One region of the Candidatus Nitrospira neomarina genome, then DNA from elsewhere that is predicted to be linked to it. Evidence: riboswitches for the same ligand, from Rfam matches in the RefSeq annotation. Region 1 holds a riboswitch; each other region holds the start of a gene.

Region 1 (4,152 bases):
GTCACCAGATTCTTGCCCGTATCGGTAAAGCTGCTCAACCACGACGGTTTCGGAGTCAGCCGCACGTCGTAGGCGACCGTGACGGACACCGGTTGATTCACCGTAAAGCGCAGGAAGGCCGCCGTTGTGGCCGCTTTATCATTATTGGCCGTTTGGATATAGGCCGCACCCTGCACACTCGTGGGAACCGTGGTAAATGTATAGGCGCGATCGCGGTACACCGTCCCCCCGGCGCGAAGGCCGGCGGCGGACACGCCATACGCTGCGCCACTGGCAACGGTCAGGTTCGATATGGTCAATGAAGACGTAGTTGGATTGGCAACAGTGGTGGTACCAGGTGCTGAGGGTTGAACGATGACGGAATACATACTGCCACTCCCCCCGCCGGCATTGCCGCCGAGCGTGATCGTCCCGGCTGGAAAGGCTCGAGCATGGAGGTGGAGGGTCGTATCTGAGGTCACCAGATTCTTGCCCGTATCGGTAAAGCTGCTCAACCACGACGGTTTCGGAGTCAGCCGCACGTCATAGGCCACCGTGACGGACACCGGTTGATTTACCGTAAAGCGCAGGAAGGCCGCCGTTGTGGCCGCTTTATCATTATTGGCCGTTTGGATATAGGCCGCGCCCTGCACACTCGTAGGAACCGTGGTAAATGTATAGGCGCGATCGCGATACACCGTCCCTCCGGCGCGAAGGCCGGAGGCGGACACCCCATACGCTGCCCCACTAGCGACGGTCAGGTTGGTTATAGCTAATGGGCTTGTAGTTGGATTGTTTGTGGAAATAGGTGTTGGTGGCGTAATTGGATTGGCGACGGTTCCGGTAACCGGAGCTGAGCTTGTGGTATTGCCCGCCGCATCGCGGGCAATCGCGGTCAAGGTATATTGACCGGGAGCCACTCCAGTCGTGTTCCATATTTGCGAAAAGGGGAGTGTCGTATCTTCCACCCCCAGATTTTTCCCATTAAGTCGAAATTGTACACCCACCACTCCAATATTATCTGTGGCGATGGCGGATACAGTAACGGTGCCACTCAGGGACTTCCCATTTTGGATGCCAACCAGGGCGACCGTGGGAGGCGTGATATCGGGAATGGGGCCCTCCGCTGGTTGAACGATGACGGAATACATGCTGCCGTCCCCCCCGCTGGCGTTGCCCCCGAGCGTAATCGTCCCGGCCGGAAAGGCCCGAGCATAGAGGCGGAGAGTCGTATCCGAGGTCACCAGATTCTTGCCCGTATCGGTAAAGCTGCTCAACCACGACGGTTTCGGTGTCAGGCGCACGTCATAGGCCACCGTGACAGACACCGGTTGATTCACCGTAAAGCGCAGGAAGGCCGTCGTCGTGGCCGCTTTATCATTATTGGCCGTTTGGATATAGGCCGCGCCCTGCACACTCGTAGGGACCGTGGTAAATGTATAGGCGCGATCGCGATATACCCTTCCCCCGGCTTGGAGGCCGGCCGCGGACACCATATACGTTGCGCCACTGGCAACGGTCAGGTTCGATATGCTGAGTGAGGAGGACGGCGGCGGACTAGAAGTACCGGAAGAGGGGGAGGACGGGGCGATATATTTTTTCACCTCGGGAGAGGGAAGACTTTCATTGCCCGAGGCATCGAACGCGGTAACCGTAAAATAGTGCGTTTTGTCCGTGAGTAATTGGGTATATTGATAGGTCGTGATCTTCCCGACCGTCGTGGGAACCCCATAGACCCCGGGGTTGGTTCCTCGATAGATCCGATACCCCGCTAAATTGGCCTCTTGATTGGCAGTCCATTGGAGAGTGGCCGAATTACTGGTGGCGGCTTGTGCCCCCGGCGGGAGAAAAAGGAGGCAACTGCCAAGTAGACACCACGCTAGACACCTTTTGAGACGACTCCCCGCACGAACATCGGACATGGGATACCTCCTTCGCACACAAACAGAGGCCCCAGTCCCGCACGTTCCCTTTCTTCGGTAACCCGGCTATCAGAAATTCTGACCCGTGGCTTTGCGTCCCCACTTCACAATGGGTTTGCCTTTATCGGAAAGAGGCCACTCGTTTACGCTGTGTTATGCCATCTTCGTTCGAATGATCCAAACTCGCTCTTGAATGTGAGAAGACACGGACTTTCTTGACTTCACGGGCTTTATCGGTGGATCCCCAAAAGCCTTTAAGCATGACCCAGGCAGGGGAGGTTGGAGAATTCTTCTGGCACTTGCCGTCCAATCATGATCGTTCTTGCACGGCCCGTTTGACGGGTCTTCGTCCACATCCTCGAGACGTGCGCAAGGCGTGAAGGCTCGAACTTTGTTGGACGAGGCCCTCTGGTTTGGAACACGCAAAGATCCGTTGGCGAAGCATTCCTTCAACGAAAACCCAGACGGAACATACGAAGACGTTCACGCCAGCCACGTTCTACGCCTGAAGAACAAAAACCATGGTCAGTGGACGGAATGATTGTGTGGAGGAAGTGACCATAAGGGCTCACCCGCCGTCCAATCAGGCCTGGGGGAGACCAAGCCTTTCACATTTTGACATCCACGAGCAGGGCAATGGCCTTACGGATTTGCTCACGCGCACCAAGAAGGACGAGGACATCACCTGGCTCCAGAATGGTTTCGCGAGAAGGATTGGATTGCGTCACGCCACCCCGTGTAATCGCAATCACCGATGCGCCTGTCCGTCCATGGATATTCAGCTGGGTCAATGGCTTCCCCAAAGCGGGAGAGTCGTATTCCACCCGGCAGGTATCGACTTGCACATCAGCCAATGTTCCGCCACGCAGATGGTGAGCTAACTCAGGTAGCTCCCCTCTCCGGAGCAGGAGATACCCCTCACGACGAATTTGTTCAACTTTATCTTGAATCCTGTCCTTCGGCGTCTGATAGGTACGAAGAACTAAGGCAAAAATCTCAATTGATGTTTCGAATTCTTCCGGAACGACATCATTGGCTCCTAGTTCTTGGAGGTCCTGCAATTCCTTTAAGTATCGTGTTCGTACGACAATATGAAGAGAGGGGTTCAGTTGTCGTGCTTGTTGAACAATTCGGCGCGCGCCAAAAGGGTCCGAGGTAGCTACCACGAGAACTCGCGCCATTATGATTCCGGCTTGAGTCAACACTCTGGGATTTGTCCCATCCCCATAGAGCATGGTGCCTGGTCCTTTTTTATCAGCCTGCACGACATCAGGATTGACGTCCAGCACCACAAATGGAATCTCCATATCACCTAAAACCCTGGCAAGATTCCTGCCATTTAAGCCATAACCCACGATAATGACATGGTCTCTGGTTTTAATCCTGGTACTTTGCAACGCATTGACCTGACGTCGAGGGAACCAATGTTTCAGGCGGTCAAGGGCCTCGGTCCGTCTAGCCAGACGGGGAGCCCATTGAATCAAAAATGGCGTAATTGTCATGGACAACACCGATACTGCAAGAAATATATTATAGGCATGCGTATCCAATAATCCTTCTCCCTGACCCACCCGTGCAAGAATAAAAGCAAATTCTCCCACCTGCGCTAATGCCACCCCCGTTAATAATGCAGAAGAAACAGGAACTCCAGCAAGGAATACCGCTCCGGTTCCTGTAAGGAACTTGCCTAACACGACAAGCACCAACAATCCCATCACCAGCATGGGAAATTCCGCGATGACCGAGGGATTCATTAACATCCCCACTGAGACAAAAAATAAACTGTTAAAACTATCCCGAAAAGGAATGACTTCGGCCAGTGCCTGATGACTATATTCCGATTCAGAAATCACCAGCCCCGCGATAAATGCGCCAAGAGCCAATGACAACCCCGCAAGGGAAGTCAACCAAGCCGTTCCCAGCCCCAATACAATAATCGACAGGAGAAATAACTCTCGACTTCGAGTCCCCACAATAAGGTGAAGAACATGAGGGACAAGAACCCGAGCAGCCAACACGATCAACCCCACGACCATGACGGATTTCAGGAGTGTTTCGACAATGATACGTGGATCATCATGGGAACCGGGTCCCAATACCGGCGTCAGCAAAATCATCGCCACGACGGCTAAATCCTGGAAAATAAGAATTGCCATGGTCGCCTGCCCATGCAGCGCATCAATTTCGCCTCGATCCCCTAAAATCTTGAGGACAATGGCGGTGCTGCTCAATGACAACAACAGTCCCCAGA
Region 2 (4,152 bases), 790 kb from region 1:
CTGCGAAACGAAGCGACAATGAGTCCTTCGTCAGCACATTCTACAATAGAAACGTGCATGTCGGGGAAATGAGCAGACCTATTGGTACTCTAGGGGCCTAGGAGAGGGAGCCCATAAAAAAGTCCTTTTGAGCCCGTCTCAAACACGACCGACCCAAAAGGACCAAGATTCCTGGGAGACGCTCTTATACTCCCGGCTGTTGACTCGTCATCACGACACTAATCGTGGATAAACCGATAAGGGCTGAAGGGGTCCAATGCCCCCACCGGTCTGGTTGGGATTTGGCGCTCCATCAAAAAAGGCATCGCATTTCACTTCCGCTTGAATATCATTTTTCTTGACTGTTGTAATCACCGCTTTCGCGTATCCCACGATGGTGATATCTCCACTGGGATTATTGCAAGAGGATGAGGAACTGGCTCCATAGACAGGAAGATTGATATCCCATTCATACCGCCCAGCATCATTATTCCATTGTTTTTTTGTATCCCACAAATTGATCAGATTGGGAAACGCCGATGAGACTTCTCCACCCGTAAAGGTGAATTGTGTCTGCCCTGGAGTCATCCCGGGACTTTGATAGCTCCCGTCTTGTAGTCCATCGATAGTATTACGGAGTTTACTCGCATTGGCCGGATGCTGATCAAAGACATGCCATCCCGCACAGCCATTCACCCCGGTAGGAGAAAATTGGATACCCGAATTGCAGGAGGCCACGCCATTAAACCAGTTACTGGAAATGGCAAAGGGCACATCACCTACTCCTGGTGGGGTCGGACCACCCGAGGTCCCCAATGCGGCAATCGAGCTGGTCGCGAGGCTCATGGTATTGACACCCAACATACCCCCAAAAAATGTCGTAATCGGTCCATTCGCCGCACCATCCCGCCGTGTGGTCGCACGAATGGCATTGGGGCGCGTCACGGTTGGGGTAAACGTCTTTCCATCGAAATCCCACGTGCCATATTCGATATCTCCTTGCGAAAGAGATAAATTACTGACCTCTGAAGCACTATTGGCAAAGGCTGCGGCGGTCGCCTGCGAATTTATTTGTGATTGTTCATTGCTTGTCAGATTTCGATTCAAATCCTGCTGCTGAGCAATAGGCAGGGCCAAGTAAGTGACACCCAATTGCCGTGCAGCGGCCAGCGCAGCGGCATCCGAAGCATTGTGCAACTCATTTTGGGTAAGAAGGGCATGCCCGACATCAATTGCCACACCTGCCATGATGGCCATGGTCACTCCCATAAACACGCCGTTGATGGCCGCGATACCACGTTCATTCAAGAGCCCAGAGACGCCAGATGTTCGGTGTTTGTTCCACATTATTTTTGATTCCCCCTCTCCCTTGCCGATCTCTCCGGGAAAATTTTCCTGTCTTATTCCATCATCATGGTGACAGAGGCTTGTAAGTTGGGTGTAGAAATCGCGGGAATGAGTTTATCGATGACAAAGTAGTTCCAGGGTATAGTGGCGACCACATTTAACGGCTGCCCCTGTGCACCTCCGACCCCATTGACTGCCACCGAGAGCCCTGATGAATCCACCCCTCCCGCGGTAAGAGAGGCCGTGACAGCTGCTTCAATTTCTGCCTGCCCATTGCCTGCCGCAAATAACGTCCCCTGGCGCGCTCCCACACGGGTCGCATTCACCAGAACTTCCTTAAACCACAACATACGGCCAAAATCGATCGCTCCAAATACGAGGGAGGCAAGAATCGGTAAGATGAGAGCAAACTCTACTGCCGTCGAGCCCCGCTCGGATTGTCTCAGCTTTTGTAATAGTTTTTTGTGGTATACATTCATCATTCTTTGTCCCACTCTGCTAAATGTTTTGGAAGTGGCTATCAGGCCGTGTCCACCTACCACGGACAGGCACGTTAAAATGGAACTAGCCCCCGCCAGACATTTCTGATAGATCCCGTATCGTGTCCCTCAAATACCATTCCATCTCCCTCTGTTCCCTGAGCTTCTCGAAGGGAGAATGATTTCAGGTGGTACATATTTCGAATGGTTCTTCGACAGACTGAGCATGAATGAATAATAAAAAGGAGCTAGGGAAAAACGACACTAACTTCCCAGAGCCTCTGCGATGATCCCCATGGCCCCTTCATACATATTTACGACTGCCGTTCCCATGGCGGCTTGAGCTGTCAACACCGTCGCGCCGATGAGCGCAGCCAGGAGACCATATTCAATCGCCGTGGCGCCGTCTTCATCAACGAGAAGGTTTTTTATCAAGTGATGACAGTGATTCAGGAGAATCGTCTGCATGATGATGTCCTCCCCTATCCCTTATCTGAATTTTCCCATCTCTTCATTCATCAATCCTGTACTCGCCCTCAGAAGTAGGCTTCGGCCGAAGTGCCGTTCCAGTGACCTGCCACCAGAACGGCACTTCCAGGCACCTGCAGAAACAAGCTCTCTTTTAGCTCGGAGCAACAGACGAAGCAATGTTGTTGAACGTTCCGCTGAGGGCAGTCCCAACAGCAGTCACGGCAGTCACTATCACCGCGGCGATCAAAGCAGCCAACAAACCATACTCAATAGCTGTGGCTCCCTCTTCATCATTTACGAAACGCATCACTTGGTTAACCATAGCGCATCTCCTTAACGGGCGAAGGTAAATACGTGCGTTACGCCAGACTGCCCGGAAAATTCTGACGCAGACGTTGCCCCTTGGCTCTCCGTGCCTTCGGCAACCCGGCTATCAGGGACCAACCCTGATCCGTGGTTTTGCGCCCACGCCTTACGACGTGTTCGCCGTTCTCGGGAAGGGGCACCCGACCGAATCCATGCTTCATAGTTATGCATAAATGTTCGTGGACCCAAGAAAGTTTTCCACCTCGCATTCTGTGGCTCCTCGTTTTCATGTTTCATTATCGACTTACCCAGGAAAAACTTGCCGATGTTTTTTGTTGAATATGTTTCATATTAGGTAAGGGTAGGATGGATTGCTTCCCTTTGTTAACCAAGGAAATCGAAAATGTTCAGACCGGCTTAAATTTTTGGACTGCACCTGAGGAAACGTAAGGGATGAGGAGTGAGACAAAAGGAAAGAGGAGAAATACGCCGTGAAACCTCAGAAGGAATGTGAAGAGCGGCCGCTGACTTACTCTTTGACCAAGGGGATGAATGCGGATTTTTCACAAAGGAATCTTCGACACATTATCAAGATAATGAGGGATATTCCGAAAAAGCCTTTGTCTGAAGGCTTAAAAGCGAATTGCAAAATTGCCAAGCCCAATACATCATAGCCAATCCCGATGCCATTCCTGACTTCACCTGTAACTGTGCCCACCCAACTAGACCATGAGGTAGACTAGTTGAAAAAAATTTGCGGGTTACCGCCTGCCCTCCATACCTACTGTCTTAAGCTCAAAAATCGGACCAACACATACACGGATGAAGACAATCAATTGAGGTTCAGGTGCAAACAAGTGGCGGGACTTTTGTTCATGATGAGGATTTCGAGGTCGTTGAGGACAAGTTCGTTGAACCGTGCACGACAGTATAGACACTATTTAACGGCGCGATCAGAACCTGCTCGCAACTACAGTGGCACAATTCCAATGCGAGGATATGCATAATGAGAGTGGGAAATTTTACACTGGCAAAGCCTTTCCTATGGCCGGTCGAACGTTTATTACGCAATACCATTTTCGTGCTGGCGGTCTTCGATCTGGCCATGATCCTTGTTCGCAATATTGGCTTCGATTGGTTTTCGTATACCCTTTTTTTTGCCGTGGGAATTTTCATGATTACCGTGGGGCTGTTCTACCGTTCAAGCGGACGGAGTGAGCGTATTTCTATGACGCTGATGGCCACAGGGTTGCTTCTTCTGTTTACAATTGTGTTATCAGTTTTCGGCTATTTGCTGCTCCCCCTTTGGCGAGAGCCTATTGATCCGGTTCTGGTCCGGATCGATGCTTGGTTCGGGTATTCATGGCCTGACATTGTCCAATTTGCCGGTCGCCATCCATTTTTTAATGAATTGACGCGTTATGCCTATTTATCTTCTATACCGCAAATGGCATTACTTTTTCTTATTTTAGGATTTGGAGGCAAGCAAAAAGAACTCCATGTCTTCATCCTTTCAATAACCGCCTCAGGTCTGGCGACGCTTGGATTTTGGGCGCTGTTTCCGGCATTT
Region 3 (4,152 bases), 2.2 Mb from region 1:
GCAACAAACATCATTCTCGATAGATTCTCTGTTCGTTCTGAAAATTTACGATGATTCACTAGACCCATTTTCAAGATTGTCAGATTTTTAATCAGTACGAGAATCTCGAAATCCCTCTGTTTCCAATCACTATTGCATGATATACGGCTGACCTAATCTTTGATGTCCCGAAACCACGACACAATGCTGGATAAAGGCCCCTTGTTATTTAGAAAAACACAAAAAGTCTACCACCAGACTCATCCCTACAACTCAAGACTCCCATAAACGCCTTCCATTGAACAATCTAAAACGTCAATGGCATGCACTTTGCGAAAGACCGTGTCCAAAAAGCATTTAATTAAACCTGGCTTCTCAATATCTAAACAAAAAATAATGAGGGAAAAATTCTAAACCCATTAAGCATTAAAGGAATAAAATGAAACGAAACCAAACACTGTTATCTTGTGTCCTCATCATTGGTATAGAAACCTTCTCCATATGCTTACTCCCCGTTTCACCAACTCCTGCAAATTCGGCCGATATCGCATTAGTTCTTTCGTCTTCTTCGCCTGTATCACCATTGCCTCCGGAAATGGTCCATTGGCCGGAATCTAGCCACAGCGACGACACCTTAGCGGCCCTCACCATCTATCTGGAAGCCGGCGGTGAAAGTTTTGCTGGAAAGTTAGCTGTCGCGGCCGTCATTCGGAACCGAATGGCTCTCAAATACCATAGCGATGGCACGGTCAAGGGCACGGTTCTTCGGGCCAAACAGTTTGAACCATGGATGGGACGAAATCCAGAAGAAATGGAATTTGATCAAACCAATCGAAACATGAAAGATAGTTTATTAGCCTGGAAGGTTGTACAAGACGGGCGAAAGATGGTGAATGGGGCTGTACTGTTTTATAATCCCCAACTGGTCAAAACTCCCCGGTGGGCTCAGATCAACCGTAAAGTGGCAAAAATTGGCGGACACGAATTTTTTAATAAGCACACCATTTAATCTAGTTTAATTAGTCACGGACCACGGGTGTTTTTCGCAAATTCCTGGGTCGGGGCGCACTGGGTCCCCCATCCTCTATACGTTTCAACTCTATGCGTAGATGTCGAATGGCACCGGAATGCACCCGGCAGACCCCAGATTCGGTCAGACCCATTTGCCGACCAATTTCTTTCATCGTCAATCCCGCATGATAATACGATTGAAGCACCTCTTGCTGGCGTGCCGATAATGTCTGGAGCGCCGCTGACAGGGCCGCTTTCATTTCTGCATCCGCACAGGCCACAAAAGGGTCCAGATGGTTAACGTCCGGCAAAACATCACGAAGGGTGCATTCATCTTCCCCCTGCCCAACCGGCTCATCCAGACTAATTAACCGGGGATCACACCCGCCCACTCCTTCTATCTCCTCAATGGGGACGCCCAACAGTGTGGCCAATTCCTGTGTGGTCGGTGGCACCCCATTTTTCTGAAGATGCTCTTCAACTATTTGTCGCACTTGATCTCGACGAAATCGAACAGACCGAGGAACCCAATCCATAGACCGAATTTCATCTAACATCATGCCACGAATACGATATTCGGCAAATGTGCGAAATTTAATATCACGTGTCGGATCATAGCGCTTCAACGCCGACAACAGCCCCATAGCCCCTGCGCTGGTCAAATCCTCGACATCCAGGGAAAAGGGATTTCTGAATGCCATAATTCCGGCCATCCGACGAATGATCGGGAGAAACTCTAATAAAATCCGGGTAACATATTCCTGATCGAGCTGGCCCTGTGCCTCCGTATGTTCTACTTTTTTCGGACTAACCGAACAGAGGTGAGATGTGTCGGGTTCTTTGATACCAACTGTTGTCTCCGTGGAATGTTGTGCGTCTTCGTCCATATTTTGGCCTTTCCAGGGTGACCAAAAAAAAGCGCCCCTTCCAGGAAAGGGGCGCATGAACGAACGCATGGATCTACCAACACAGTTCGGTAACCAGACGAACCCTGCAACGACAACGTTCTCAGGGTTTCTTGGCTTTGCGCCCTACCCTCACGGATAGTTTGCCCTTGTCACCTGTTGAATTCGTTAGTCGATAATTACAACCTCATGTAAGTGATGGTTTTTTGAAATTTTCCGATTAACTGTCTGTCTTGGATCTTCGGATTCTCCCCTACTCTTCGACCTCTATCTCTTTGGAAATGTTATCGGATCCGAGTCAAGGGGAATTAAGAAAATCCCTTGCGTGTTTATGAAAAAACTACGCAAATTCATATATTGCACAGTATCAAAAACCAATACGAATGGTGATCAGGAACAGATGGTCAAAATCTCATTCACACAATCCCTCCAGTGCCCTTCATGACAATCGCGGATCCTTCATTTCAGCCTCAAAAACAGATTTATTCCTATGATCAAAAACATGACTGTGGCAATCCAACCGCCAATGATCGGTAATACCGCTCCATTTCGTCCTAAGACAATGCCTACTGAATGCGCCGCCCAGAAAAAAAATCCAATTGCCAGAGTTTGCCCAAGCCCTTTAGCTATTCCAACCTCACGCACACCACTTCCGCGCAGACTCACCGAGATCCCTAACAGTATCATCACCAGAGGAACCAGAGAGTACGCAATTCGAGACCAATAATCAGTTAAAAAACGATGAGGACTATGGCCATCTTCTATTAACCTTTGAATATAGTCATGCAATTGATACAAGGACATATGCTCTGGAGACTGAGCCAGCCAATTCTGAAAATCATCAGGCGTGAGAGAGAGAGGCAACGTCTGCCGTGGGATAACATTCACTTGCAGGCGTTCTTTAGCCTGAAATGTTCGCTCAATCGCATGCTCCATTATCCATTCTTCATCGACAAACGTTGCCCATTCTCCTTTAAGAATCCTTTTGAGACTGAAGCGATCATCGAGGGTGTATTGGTGGATACCATTCAAACGAAACCCATCTTCTGTCACGGAATCAATTCGCATAAGGTGATTGCGTCCCACCCGAAGCCATAAACGTTCCGGAGTTAGTAAGAGGGGCTCTGGTTTATTTTGGATTAAAACCGATTGAACAAATTCAGCTTTAATATTGGCCAAAGGAATCAACACGGACGTCAAACTCAGACCCACCACACTCACAAACCCGCCAAAGACAAAAAAAGGAATGGCAATTTGATAAAAACTTAATCCACAACTTCGCATCGCCGTGATTTCACGAGTCCGATTAAGCCCACAAATTGTCAAAATTGATGCCATTAGAGCCGCTAGCGGGGCTAAGAGAAAAGCAATTTCGGGAATTCGATAGACAAAAAAGCTTAAAATAACGCTTAGGTCTGCATCATATTTCAAAAATTTTCTCAATTTTTCAAAAAAATCCACGACCAGATAAATCGTCAGCACGGTTACAAGACACATTAAGAAGACGCGACTAAATTTCCCAAATACATACCAAGAAATTTTTTTCATGATCTAACTTGCTTGAGAGAATGCTGGGTCATTGTTTTCCAGCTTGAAATAGAAGGAACCCTGTGAAGAAGGCCAGGATAATGTTGGGCATCCACGCACCGAAAAACGGAGAAATCACCAAAGTCGTCACGAGAAACTCTCCCAATACATTTAATAAATAAAATCCGATAACCACGAGAACCCCAATCGCAAACCCTCCAGCTTTCCCGGACCGCTTCGACACAATCCCCACCGGGACGCCCAATAACCCCAGCACAAAGGTGGCGACCGGAAAGGCGGTGTCTTTATGAAACTCTACTAATCGACGAAGGGCTCCTGCGTCCGTTCCACCTGATTCCTCCAATTGCTGAGTGAGGTTGTGGTAGGTTTTCCGTTTTGTCTTATCTTTCACGGAGGAAAAAGGCGAAGAAAGCCAAAAATCATAGGTATCAAAGATAACCCGATGAAAATTATTGGCATCTTTGGGGATTTGATGAATTGCCCCCTTAAACAATCGAATGCCAAACTGCTGACGTTCGCTTTGTTTCAACATGTGAAAATTCTCCGCCACAATTATTAAGGGTTGCTCCGGATTGCGTTGGTCCGAAATGAAGATCCCCTTATCGCCAGAAGCATTCTCCGAGTGTGGCACATACACCATGAGTCCGGGGATTGGTTCATTAAACACTCCCGAATCAACCGCAAGAGTCAACTCATCTTCGATGACGCT

What was found. A riboswitch is a leader RNA that binds a small molecule or an ion and turns the genes downstream of it on or off. The one in region 1 is predicted to bind cyclic di-GMP.
Region 2: it holds a riboswitch for cyclic di-GMP, as region 1 does, so the genes downstream of both, PQG83_RS19645 (Flp family type IVb pilin) here and PQG83_RS16130 (Ig-like domain-containing protein) in region 1, are expected to answer to the same signal.
Region 3: it holds a riboswitch for cyclic di-GMP, as region 1 does, so the genes downstream of both, PQG83_RS06880 (sigma-70 family RNA polymerase sigma factor) here and PQG83_RS16130 (Ig-like domain-containing protein) in region 1, are expected to answer to the same signal.

The regions. Positions count from the first base shown of each region.
Region 1 is NZ_CP116968.1:3,738,246-3,742,397, reverse strand. It holds gene PQG83_RS16130 (Ig-like domain-containing protein) at 1-1,901, opposite strand, end outside; cyclic di-GMP riboswitch class I at 1,955-2,031, opposite strand; gene PQG83_RS16125 (monovalent cation:proton antiporter family protein) at 2,510-4,152, opposite strand, start outside.
Region 2 is NZ_CP116968.1:4,527,566-4,531,717, reverse strand. It holds gene PQG83_RS19660 (TadG family pilus assembly protein) at 211-1,326, opposite strand; gene PQG83_RS19655 (TadE/TadG family type IV pilus assembly protein) at 1,380-1,808, opposite strand; gene PQG83_RS19650 (Flp family type IVb pilin) at 2,070-2,273, opposite strand; gene PQG83_RS19645 (Flp family type IVb pilin) at 2,428-2,598, opposite strand; cyclic di-GMP riboswitch class I at 2,694-2,774, opposite strand; gene PQG83_RS19640 (phosphatase PAP2 family protein) at 3,589-4,152, shown strand, end outside.
Region 3 is NZ_CP116968.1:1,532,715-1,536,866, forward strand. It holds gene PQG83_RS06875 (cell wall hydrolase) at 419-988, shown strand; gene PQG83_RS06880 (sigma-70 family RNA polymerase sigma factor) at 999-1,877, opposite strand; cyclic di-GMP riboswitch class I at 1,963-2,053, opposite strand; gene lptG (LPS export ABC transporter permease LptG) at 2,355-3,443, opposite strand; gene PQG83_RS06890 (LptF/LptG family permease) at 3,472-4,152, opposite strand, start outside.